DNA from 2 places in the uncultured Rummeliibacillus sp. genome. Region 2 is predicted to be linked to the other one. Evidence: riboswitches for the same ligand, from Rfam matches in the RefSeq annotation. Region 2 holds a riboswitch; the other holds the start of a gene.
What was found. A riboswitch is a leader RNA that binds a small molecule or an ion and turns the genes downstream of it on or off. The one in region 2 is predicted to bind preQ1.
Positions count from the first base shown of each region.

Region 1: it holds a riboswitch for preQ1, as region 2 does, so the genes downstream of both, Q0977_RS05875 (QueT transporter family protein) here and Q0977_RS12475 (VUT family protein) in region 2, are expected to answer to the same signal.

Region 1 is NZ_CAKQBI010000006.1:103,096-109,689, forward strand. Features, by position in the region: gene Q0977_RS05860 (L-threonine 3-dehydrogenase) at 1-75, shown strand, start outside; gene Q0977_RS05865 (general stress protein) at 216-542, opposite strand; gene Q0977_RS05870 (long-chain fatty acid--CoA ligase) at 861-2,468, shown strand; gene Q0977_RS05875 (QueT transporter family protein) at 2,530-3,015, opposite strand; PreQ1 riboswitch class I at 3,023-3,067, opposite strand; gene Q0977_RS05880 (ABC transporter substrate-binding protein) at 3,359-4,363, shown strand; gene Q0977_RS05885 (ABC transporter permease) at 4,380-5,402, shown strand; gene Q0977_RS05890 (ABC transporter ATP-binding protein) at 5,395-6,192, shown strand; gene Q0977_RS05895 (hypothetical protein) at 6,516-6,594, shown strand, end outside.
Region 2 is NZ_CAKQBI010000020.1:2,603-9,196, forward strand. Features, by position in the region: gene Q0977_RS12465 (3-hydroxyacyl-CoA dehydrogenase) at 1-718, opposite strand, end outside; gene Q0977_RS12470 (aldehyde dehydrogenase family protein) at 787-2,268, opposite strand; PreQ1 riboswitch class I at 2,973-3,017, shown strand; gene Q0977_RS12475 (VUT family protein) at 3,184-3,717, shown strand; gene queC (7-cyano-7-deazaguanine synthase QueC) at 3,735-4,388, shown strand; gene Q0977_RS12485 (DUF4181 domain-containing protein) at 4,452-4,811, opposite strand; gene purU (formyltetrahydrofolate deformylase) at 4,895-5,773, opposite strand; gene Q0977_RS12495 (ribonuclease H-like YkuK family protein) at 6,088-6,594, shown strand, end outside.

The DNA of each region.
Region 1 (6,594 bases), on a different contig from region 2:
GCAAAATATGATTTAGATGCAATGACAATAGATATGCTAAAAAAATTAGAAAAAAAAATTAGCCATTCAGCATAATTTTGAACAAAAAGAGAATCCCATTCTGGATGAATTGGGATTCTCTTTTTTATGAAATAAAGGAGTACCAAAAAGAAATAAAACACTCTAAAAAAGAAATAAACCTCATTAAAATGGAAACAACAACACCTAACTAAAAATTATTGCAATCCTTTAGCGATAATAATAAGTTTACCTTGATCTAACTCTTTTTCTGCAACAGCTGCTTCTTCTTTGCTTAACCCTATAGCTTCCATTTGGTTGCGAAGTTCGTTTCCACGAGAAACGATAATATTTTTCATCGTATTAAAAAAGCCTTGGTCCTTCATCCCTACTTCAGCAGTTTTGAAAGCATTAGTAATATCTTCTTCACGTTCATCGTAGTGGGCAAAAACATAAATACTATCACGTTTAAGACCTTGTGATTCCAACTTCTCAATCTGACTTTTTGCTTGAACTACATTTTCTACAGAAAAATTATGAATCATAAGCTTCTCCTCCTATTTGAATTCTCCTTAAGTTATTCCCAAAAGTGACAAGAATACACGTTGTTTTCATATTTTCAGCGTACATCGGTATAAAATATTTTAATCTACTACCATATATTCACACATAATTCTCTTAAGAAATCATAGTATTAACTAGATTGAATTGATTTCATTATTTTTAAACTTTTTAAATAAAGTTTACTAATGGAATTGGGTCTCATATAGATAAATGCATAATATGGATGGAAAATATCTACATTATGTGAAAACTTACTTGATGTGTTTTTAAAAGTATTTTTACAAAGGAGATGATTTAACATGATGCAAGCACCGTTAGTATTAACAGATTTCGTAAAGAGGGCAGAGCGTTATTTTCCAAAGAAACTCATTATTTCAAGAACGGCAGAAAATACGATTCATCGTATAACTTACAAGGAGTTTGGACAACGTACTAGAAAGTTAGCAAAAGCTTTAACCAAATTAGGCATGAAGAGGGGCACAAAGGTTGGTTCTTTTGCATGGAATCATCATCGACATTTAGAAGCATATTTTGCGGTTCCTTGTGCAGGAGCAGTTCTTCACATGATTAATATCCGTCTCTCACCAGAACATATTATTTATATTATCAATCATGCAGAAGATGAGATTCTATTAATTGATGGGGATCTATTTCCATTGGTAGAAAAGGCAATTCCAATGTTAAAGTCAGTAAAACATATTGTCGTCATGCAAGATGGATTAGAACTACCTGAAACAACGCTAGAGAATGTTCATTCATACGAACAATTACTAGCCGATGCGGGAGAGGATTACGAATTCCCAGAGGACTTAGATGAAAATATGCCAGCTGGGATGTGCTATACAAGTGCAACTACAGGATTTCCTAAGGGCGTTGTTTATACGCATCGTAGTTTAGTACTTCACAGTATAGCACTTGGTTTAGCAGATTCACTTGGGATTCGCGAAAGTGATGTGGCTATGCCAGTTGTTCCAATGTTCCATGTAAATGCATGGGGAATGCCTTTTGCTGCAGTTAATTTTGGAACAACTCAAGTATTACCAGGCCCAATGTTCACGCCAGCATTATTATTAGATTTGATAGAACAAGAAAAAGTGACATTAACAGCCGGCGTACCAACAATTTGGCTAGGGGTTTTAAAAGAATTAGAAGGGAATCCTAGAGATATTTCTTCTTTACGTACCATTATAAGTGGTGGATCAGCTTCACCGAAAGGTTTGATCAAAGCCTTTGAAGAAAAGTATAACGTACCATTTATCGTAGGCTATGGTATGACAGAAACTTCACCGATAGTTAGTTTATCTACCTATACTACTGAAATGGAGCAATGGTCAAAAGAAGAAAAATTAGACATTCGTGCAACACAAGGTTTAACAGTATCTTTGATCGAAACTCGTGTTGTAAATGAGACTGGTGAAGTGCCTTGGGACGGAAAGACGATGGGTGAGTTAACAATCAGGGGACCATGGATTGCCGACGAATACTATCGTGACGAAAGAACAGCAGAAGCATTTAAAGACGGTTGGTTATATACAGGAGACATCGCAGTCATGACACCTGAAGGTTATATTAAAATAACTGATCGTGTAAAAGATCTGATTAAGAGTGGGGGAGAATGGATTTCCTCGGTAGATCTTGAAAACGCTTTAATGACACATGAAGATGTGTTTGAAGCAGCCGTTATTGCGATACCAGATGAAAAATGGCAAGAAAGGCCGTTAGCATGTATCGTTCTAAAAGAAGGAAGAACAACGACAAAAGAACAATTACTTACCTATTTAGAAGGACAATTTGCAAAATGGTGGGTACCAGATCATGTAGTTTTCTTAAAGGAAATCCCTAAGACATCTGTTGGGAAATTCCTAAAAGCAAAACTTCGAGAAGATTTAAAAAGTCTAAAATTATAAAATTACAAAAGAGCAATTTCCTATGTCAACCTGACAGGAAATTGCTCTTTTTTATAAAATACTAATCTATTAATCGACCAAAGTGAATGCGCTTATTAAGTGCTGATATAACGGGAATTCCGACAGCCATTACAACAAATTCACCAACAGCTACTGTCAACCATGTAAATAGGAATGGTAGATTTAACGCAAGATTCAACTCAATTGCAATGATGAACATTGTAATCGTGAACACAATTGTATTGAAAATCATGCGAGATAGTTGGCCTTTGATAAAGCGAGCCGAAAAAATAGTAATGCTAAGTGCTAGAATCGATTGTCCTACACCAAATACTAAATCATACGTTCCAAGTGGTGAGAAAAGATTAGTGACAACTACACCAAGTACAATGCCAATCATATATTTTTTGTTGAAAACAACAAGATGATTGAACATTTCTGATATGCGAAATTGTACATTTGTAAAGCCAAAGGGCGCAATAAGCATTGAAACCGCAACGTAAAGAGCGGCAATAATTGCGCTAACTGCTAAAGATTTTGTCTTCATTATTAAGTTCCCCCTAGTTTTTTTACGTGGGATGGTCTCGAACCACGTTACTTTTAATCAACCAAAAATCAATTCTAAATCTATGAAAATAGAATGTCAAACTTTCATTAATTAAAAGAGTGATTAAATAGGCTATTGAGTACATTAAAAAATTCACAAATTAGACACAAATTAAAGGAGGACTCTGGAACTCCTTATACGCCAATGATTCAACGGGTTGAAGCGCTAAAGTTTAGCGTCTTAAAGTTTTCAAATATTCTAAATATTATTGACTATTGTAAGAGCATTCTGTAATATTACAATAATTCTTTATTATATAGAAGAAAAATAGGGGGATTGCTATATGAAGAAAACAAAAAAGTATGTATTACTTTTAATAACAGCTATAGTCGTTTTAGCCTTAGCAGCATGTGGTAGCAAAAATGATTCATCATCTAACAAAGAAGATTCAAAAGCAGGGGCAGATAGCAAAACATATAAAGTTGGTATAACACAAATAGTGGAGCATCCATCATTAAACGAAGCTACAAAAGGATTTAAAGCAGCACTAAAAGATGCTGGTTTAAAAGTTGAGTATCAAACAGAAATTGCGCAAGGCGATCAAAGTGTTAATACAACAGCAGCTAATAATTTAGTAGGCAGCGGAGCGGATTTGATCTTTGCAAATTCAACACCAAGTGCTCAAGCTGTAGCAGCAGCAACATCTGATATCCCAATTGTGTTCACATCAGTAACAGATGCAGTAGGGGCAGAATTAGTTAAATCAATGGAAAAACCAGGTGGTAACGTAACAGGAACGGTAGATACACATCCTGAAGCAATTCCAGATACTGTGAAGTTCTTATCCGAACAATTAGGGGCTAAAAAAGTAGGAATGGTATTTAACTCTGGTGAACAAAATTCACGAGTACAAGTTGATAGAGTGAAAAAGGAAGCAAAAAATGCTGGAATTACAATAGTAGAAGCATCTGCATCTACATCAGCGGAGGTAAAACAAGCGACAGAATCACTAGTTAGTAAAGTTGATGCAATTTACATTATTACTGATAACACAGTAGTATCAGCTCTTGAATCTGTATTAGATGTAGCAAATGACAAGAAAATTCCTGTCATGGTAGGGGAATTAGATTCAGTAGCACGCGGTGGTCTTGGAGCATACGGTTTCAGTTATTATGATATTGGTTATGAAGCTGGACAAAAAGCTGTAGAAATTCTAAAGGATGGTAAAAAGCCAGCAGATATTCCTGTAGAATACCCTGCAAACTTAAAGTTGGAAATTAACAAAACAACAGCAGATAAAATTGGCGTAGACATTAAAGAAGAATGGAAAGCAGAAGTAGTTAAATAGATTGGAGATGATTCATGTGTTTACAGCAATTTTTGGCTCAGTGGAGCAAGGGATCATCTACGCTATTATGGCACTCGGAGTGTATCTAACATTCCGAGTGTTAGATTTTCCTGATTTAACAGTAGACGGCAGTTTTGTAACAGGTGCCGCAACCGCAGCAACAATGATTACACTAGGATACAATCCGATTATTTCCACATTATGTGCAACATTAGCTGGCTTTGTTGCCGGTTCAATTACAGGCCTCCTACACACTAAAGCAAAAATCAATCCACTACTATCAGGGATATTAATGATGATTGCTTTATACTCCATTAACTTGCGAATTATGGGATTGACTATAGATACAGCTGTTGGACGCCCGAATATTCCACTCGCAAACTCAGATTCACTTTTTACTCTATTTTTGGGATTTTGGGAAAAGTTTGGAATAGATACTGCTTTAAACAACATGTTACTAAGCATAGGTGTAGAACATGTTCCGAATACATGGGGCACAATTTTTATCATGTTCGTTTTGACATTTGCGATTAAGTTTACCTTCGACTGGTTCTTAAAAACAGAAGTGGGTTTAGCAATTCGTGCAACAGGAGATAACGACAAGATGATTCGTAGTTTCTCTGCAAATACAGATACACTAGTGATTTTAGGGTTAGGTTTATCCAATGGACTGGTTGCACTATCAGGCGCTCTAATTGCACAATATGGTAAATTTGCTGATGTTGGAATGGGAATCGGCATGATCGTTATTGGGTTAGCTTCTGTTATTATTGGGGAAGCCATTTTCGGAACAAAGACAATCGTTCGTACAACATTTGCTGTCATTTTCGGTGCGATTATTTATCGAATTGTTCTTGCATTAGCATTACAAGTAGAGTTTTTAGATACAGGAGATATGAAGTTAATCACAGCAATTATAGTTGTCATAGCATTAGTGGTACCAACGCTTCGAAAAAAACGGAAAGACAAGGTTCGAAAGGCAAAACGTCGTGCAGAACGTGCTTTAGCAGAAAGACGGGAGGCGAAGACAATTGCTTAACCTAAAAGGAATCAACAAAATCTTCAATGAAGCAACGCCCGATGAAAAAGTAGCTCTAGATAATATTACTCTAGACTTAAAAGAAGGGGATTTTGTCACGGTTATTGGTAGTAACGGTGCTGGAAAGTCAACAATGATGAACATGATTTCCGGAGCTTTACTTCCTGACTTTGGGCATATAAAAATTGATGGTAAAGATGTAACAAGATTACCAGAATATAAACGTTCACAATTTATAGGTCGTGTATTCCAAGATCCAATGGCAGGAACAGCGCCAACGATGACAATCGAGGAGAACCTTGCCATTGCGTATTCGCGTCATCAAAAACGTTCACTACGTATTGGTGTAAATAAAAAACGTAGAGAATTTTTTAAAGAATCTTTAGCAACCTTACATTTAAATCTAGAAAATCGCTTAAATGCGAAGGTCGGTCTTTTATCAGGTGGGGAACGCCAAGCATTATCACTATTAATGGCAACCTTTACTAAACCTAATATTCTCTTGCTTGATGAACATACAGCGGCACTTGATCCATCAAGAGCGGAACTAATCACGAATCTTACTAAACAACTTGTTGAAAAAGATAACCTAACTACATTAATGGTAACGCATAATATGCAACAAGCCATTGACTTAGGAAATCGACTAATTATGATGGATAAGGGACAAATCATTTTAGAAGTAGAACCATCAGCGAAAAAAGATTTACAAATCGATGATTTAATGGCCGAATTCCAACGTATACGTGGAGAGAAAATGGTGTCAGATCGAACTCTATTAAGTGTTTAATAAGGAGAAATACCGGTGACTTTCTGTTTTACTTTGAACGGAAAGTCGCCTTTTTCTCTATTTTTTACATGATTTGTTTGAAATTGAAACCGTGCACCCGAAAATCGTCTTTCTAGAAAGGAAATTTATGCTTTTAAATAAAAAACTTAATATTAAATCGAATCGCTCATACTCATACGCCTAAGAAAATGAATTATTATAGCCTAAAGGATATAATTAAATTAAGTTTAATAAACAAAAAAGGTCCTGCAAACAAATATCCGTTATAATAGAATAAATTCAGTTACCATTAACGAATCTACCAAGAGTCGAGGAGCATTCATATGAATAAATTTTTGCCAAATTTATGGAGTACACTTTTATTATTAGTCGTAGGCTTTTTAACAATTGTTGGTGCTATTG
Region 2 (6,594 bases):
AGCGTGAGTCTAATCCGACTAAATCAGCTAGTTCTAGTGGTCCCATTGGGTGATTTAATCCTAGTTTCATCGCTTTATCAATATCCTCTGCTGAAGCAATACCTTCCATCAACATGTTCATCGCTTCGTTACCAATAAGACAATTCATACGACTAGTGACGAATCCAGGAAACTCGTTTACTTCCACTGTTTCTTTTCCTAATTTCGCTCCGATTTCTTTCACTTTTGCTACCGTTTCATCTGACGTATCCAGCCCTCGTATAATTTCGATAAGTTTCATCTTATGAACTGGATTAAAAAAGTGCATGGCCACAACTTTATCAGGCCTTGACGTTTGAGCTGCAATTTCTGTAGGGCTCATCGTAGATGTATTCGTTGCTAAAATTGTATGTTCTGGACAGATTACATCTAGTTTTTTAAATACATCAATCTTAATGTCAATTAATTCAAAAACAGCTTCAATCACAATGTCTGCATCATGAGCAGCTGTTTGTAAATCTGTAGTATAGTTTAAATTTGTCATAGCTATTTCAACTTGCTTGCTTGTTAAGTAGCCTCTTTCTGCACTTTTTAGCAATTCTTTTTCTATATATAATTGTGCTTTCTTTAAATTTTCTTCATTGACATCATTTAAAACAACATTGAAACCACTAATTGCTGCTGTATATGCGATTCCTCTTCCCATGATACCTGAACCGACAACGGTTAATTTCTCCACTTTAGTCACCCCTTGTATAACGTAGAAACCTGCATTCCCAAAGTAGAAATTGCAGGTTATTTTTTGAATTAATTGTTATCTATTTGAGCTCTTTGTAATTTTCCACTGTAGTCAACATAAATCGATTTCCATTCTGTATAGACATCTAATGCAGCTACACCTGAATCCCTATGACCATTTCCTGTACCTTTTGTACCGCCAAATGGTAAGTGAATTTCTGCTCCAGTTGTTCCTGCGTTAATATATACGATACCTGTATCTAAATCACGCATAGCTTTAAAGGCTTTATTGACATCTGCTGTATAAATTGCACTTGAAAGACCGAATTCTACACTGTTATTCACTTTCACAGCTTCATCTAAATTTTCTACAGAAATGATTGACACTACTGGTCCAAAGATTTCTTCTTTTGCTATACGCATATCTGGTGTTACATTTGTGAAAATCGTTGGTGCATAGTAATTGCCGCTATCTAAACCATTTTCAGTGACGATCTTACCGCCTGCTAATAGGATTGCCCCTTCTTCTTGGCCAATCTTGACATATTCATCGATTCTTTCTAAAGCTTCTCTATTGATAACAGGTCCAACTTTAACTGTTTCATCAAGTCCATCGCCCATCTTTAATTCATGAATACGGCTTATTAGCTTTTCTTCTAATGCTTTCTTTACATCTTGATGTACAATTACACGGCTTGTTGCTGTACATCTTTGGCCTGCTGTACCAAATGCACCCCAAAGAATACCTTCTACAGCAAGGTCTAAATCAGCATCTTCTAAAACGGTAATGGCATTTTTTCCACCCATTTCAAGTGATGTCCTCTTTAACAATTCCCCAGCACGGCCATTGATTGCTTTTCCTACTTCGTTTGAACCGGTAAACGAGATAATATCGATATCTGGATGCTCAACCAGTGCATTGCCGACTTTGCTTCCTGAACCATTTACTAAATTGATAAGGCCTTTTGGTAAACCGGCTTCTTCATAGATCTTCACAAACTCTTGCGCTGTCATCGGCGTTTCTGTCGCTGGTTTCCAAACCACTGCATTGCCAGCTACTAGCGCAGGTAGCGATTTCCAAGAAGCAATCGCGATTGGGAAATTCCACGGTGTTATAATGCCAACAACGCCTACAGGTACTCTTACACTCATCGCAAATTTGTTGCGAAGTTCTGATGGGATTGTATCACCAAAGAGTCGGCGCCCTTCTCCGGCCATGTAATAAGCCATATCAATCGCTTCTTGTACTTCTCCTCTTCCTTCATCAATCACTTTTCCCATTTCACTCGTTAAAACTTGTGCAATCTCTTCTTTTCTTTCTTTTAATAGATAAGCCACTTTATATAAAATATCTGCTCGTTCAGGAGCAGGAACTAATCTCCATAACTTTTGTGCTTCTTTTGCAGCTTGTACCGCTAGTTGGACATCTTCATCAGTAGATTGTGTTACTTCCGCTAAAACTTTTCCGTTTGCAGGATTCATAACTGGTACAAACTTTCCTGTCGAACCTTCCAACCACTCACCATTAATATAATTTAAAACTTTTGACATCTGGAACCCTCCGATAACTTTAGTTTTATAAACTACCATTTAGTTGACTTCGTTTTGTATTTTTTACTTGTCCATTATTAATGAGCTTTATAAAACTAGGATATTTTTATTTTTGAAGGATATGCATGATTTCTAGTAATTTATGGTGATGTATTTTAAATTGGTAGTAATTATTTTGTTACCGTATGTCCTATTAAGGAATTTAACGATGGTTTAAATTGAATGAAAGTGGTGGGATTTTTTATAATTAAGTTTGTTTATGACTACTGTGATCTTTTTATCACAACCGGGGCTTTGTTTATCACAACTCAGGTCTCTTTTATCACAACTCAGGTCTCCTTTATCACAACTCAGGCTCTCTTTATCACAACTCAGTTCCTTTATCACAACTCAGGCTCTCTTTATCACAACTCGGGTCTCCTTTATCACAACTCGGGTCTCCTTTATCACAACTCAGGCTCTCTTTATCACAACTCGGGTCTCCTTATCACAACTCAGGCTCTCTTTATCACAACTCGGGTCTCCTTTATCACAACTCAGGTCTCCTTTATCAACTCGTACCTTCTTGGAGATTTTAGGCTGCTTTGCTTCTCATTTTATAAAGATTTATTCAATCAAATTTAAAAAAATCCAATATACTGAGACAATATTATGAGATTTTATGATAAAATTACATTTGAATTGAATAAAAAAACTTACTAAATGTAGGAGAGGTACTAGAACAACCCTCTATAAAAAACTAGGGATAAACTATATCTTTAGGATATAGTTTTTTATTTTGCTAGCATCCTCCTTATTTTTAGCATTCAGGGAGGTGTTGTGAGATATGGGTTTATTTTATTTTGAAAAGTTCATTACATAATGTGTGTAATTTCATCGATGGTTTAAATTCATAATTTCAGAGGAGACTTTTCAATGAGAATATTTTTATATCTTTGTGCAATTGTGTTAGCAAATGTGATAACTGCAAATTTTACGCCTTTGCAACTTGGCGTGTTCATCATACCTTATGGATCCTTTCTAATAGGAGCTACGTTTATACTGCGTGATCTTGTTCAAAACAAATATGGTAAGAAAAAGACCTACCTTTTTATCGGCTTAGCATTAATACTTTCAGCAATATCTAGCTATCTTCTAGGGGATACACTTTGGATTGTATTTGCAAGTGCGGTAAGCTTTGCTGTTTCTGAAACAACGGATACTGAAATCTATTCAAGATTAAAAGCTTCAATTAGTATGAGAATTATGTATAGTGGCATTTTCGGGGGTATTTTAGATTCTTCCATATTCGTCATTATTGGTTTATCCCCTCTTGGTGCTGGAATGGTGCCTTGGAATGCGGTTTGGATGGCTATTTTAGGTCAAGTAATTATTAAAATTAGCATGCAAATTATTGGCGTAATGGCTTTACATTTTACTCGTTTTACTAAAACAGAATTTGCTAGTTAAATTGGAGGGTGAAATCAATGTTAAAAGATGAAAAAGCAATTGTCGTTTTTAGTGGTGGTCAAGACAGTACTACTTGCTTGTTTTGGGCATTACAAACGTTTAAAGAAGTTGAGGCTGTTACATTTAATTACAACCAACGCCATGTAGCAGAAATTGACTGTGCAAAAGAAATAGCAGAAGAACTTGGTGTAAAACATCATATTTTAGATATGTCTTTACTAAATCAGTTAGCACCAAATGCACTTACTCGAGATGATATAGAGGTTAAAGCTGGGGAAGACGGTGCATTACCTTCAACTTTTGTGCCTGGACGCAACTTATTATTTTTATCATTTGCAGGGGTTTTGGCGAACCAAGTTGGAGCAAAACATATTATTACAGGGGTATGTGAAACAGATTTTAGCGGTTATCCAGATTGCCGGGATGATTTTGTGAAATCATTAAACGTAACTTTAAACCTTGCAATGGATGAACAGCTTGTTATTCATACGCCTTTGATGTGGTTAGATAAGGCAGAGACATGGAAAATGGCAGATGATATGGGGAAATTGGAATATGTTCGGACGAAAACGTTAACTTGCTATAATGGCATTAAAGGTGATGGCTGCGGAACATGTCCAGCTTGCCATTTACGTTTGAAAGGTTATGATCAATATTTAAAAATGAAATAATAGAACAATGCTGTCCTGAAAGGTTTAAACCTACGATGGACAGCTTTTTTACTTTATCTAGTCTCAAATATATCTAATTGCTAATATTAACATTACAAGACATATGATAGAAAGAATGATAGATGTTAGATATTGTTTTGAATTCTTAATATATTTCCATTCCATAAATATTTGGAAACCAGCCAAAATGATGAAATATCCTAGCCACCACCACTTGGTATCCAGAAAACTAAAATTGAATACATTACTTAAAATTAGTAAAAATATAATACTTACAAGAATAATTTTTCTTCCCCTTCTATCAACTTCTCTCCCAGGGGTATCTGCAATTTTCGTTTTTTCTACACCTAATAATTTATTAAAAACTACTTCTAATCCAAGCGTTAATAAAATTATAATTAAAACTATCGCTAAAAATTTCACTTTATTTCACAAACCTTTGCTTAGAATTTATATATTTGCAAATAAATTAGGAGCTTACCTTATATTTAGGTAGCCCCTAATGTCTAGTGAAACACAATTGTTTTATTTCCTTCTACAATAATTCGATTTTCCAAATGCCATTTCACCGCTTTTACTAAGACGCGGCGTTCAATTTTGGCTCCGATTTTTTTCAACTGTGCTGCATTATCTCTGTGATCTACACGTTCAACGTCTTGCTCAATTATTGGTCCTTCGTCTAAATCATTTGTGACATAATGAGAAGTTGCACCAATCAATTTCACTCCTCTTGCAAATGCGCGTTCATAAGGACCAGCCCCTATAAATGCAGGTAAAAACGAATGATGAATATTAATGATTCTATTTTTAAAATGATTAACAAAATCAGGTGTTAAAATTTGCATATATCGAGCTAAAATTAGAACATCCACTTTATATTTTTCCATTAAACGAATTTGCTCTTCTTCTACTTGTTTACGAATATCCTTATTAGCAGGTATATAGAAGAATGGAATACCCAATGCTTCAACCATTGGTCTTGCTGTTTCGTGGTTGCTGATTACAAGTGCAATATCTGTATCTAAGTCGCCATTTTGCCATTCCCACAGCAATTCTAACAAACAGTGCGTTTCTTTTGAAACAAAGATTGCAGAACGTTGGCGAATATTTAGATAATAAAAATGATAATCCATCTGATAATTTTTTGCGATTCCCTTAAATTCCAATTCCATATCAGCTGCTTTTTCTTGTAAATAATCACAATGATATTCAATTCGTATAAAGAAAGTTCCATTCACTGGATCCGTTGAAAACTGACTAGATTCAATTATATTTGCATTGTGACTGTGTAGAAAAGAAGACAATACAGAAACAATCCCAGGTTTATCCGGGCATTTCACTAACAAACGTGCACGATTTTCTAAACCATTACTTAAATTCCCCATCTATGTACATCTCCTACTTTTTGTATATTTTAAATTATCAAACAATTAAAAACAATATTCAAGTCTTTTCTTTTTAATTGATTAATTTGTTAAAAAAATAAAAATCCCATCTAAAGATACATTCTATAGCAATTTACTATGTTATTTCTGAATAAAATACATTACAAAAAATATAATTATTTTATAGAGGAAATATTGATACGGGGTGTTATGCAAATCAATAGACTGTATTTTTTCACTTGCACGAAATAAAAAACATTTGGATATACTGTATAACACATATTTATCTTATTTAAGGAAAGAAGCGGTGAAAAATGGGGACCTCATTTCGTTACGATCCTTTTCAAAATCTGCAAGAAAAAAATATGACGTTTGAAGATGTTTTTCAACATATTATTCAATTTATGAATCAAAATCCAAGAGGCCATTATCGGCTAATTGTAGGCACTGATTCGCAAGTTCATAAATCTCATACTGTGTTTATAACAGGTATCGTAATTTTAGAAGAAGGGCACGGGGTATGGGCATGTATTAGAAGAGTGATTGTACCACGTAAAATGCTACATTTACATGAAAGAATTTCGTTAGAATTGTCATTTACTGAAGAAATTGTTGCACTTTTCACAGAGGAGAAAAAGAAACAGCTTATTGACATTGTACTCCCATATTTATATGAAGGTTCAACATTTACGATGGAGGGACATATTGATATTGGAGCTGGAAAACGAAATAAGACACGAGAATTTGTAAATGAAATGGTAGCCAGAATAGAGTCCATCGGCGTAGAGCCAAAGATTAAACCAGAAGCTTTCGTTGCCTCC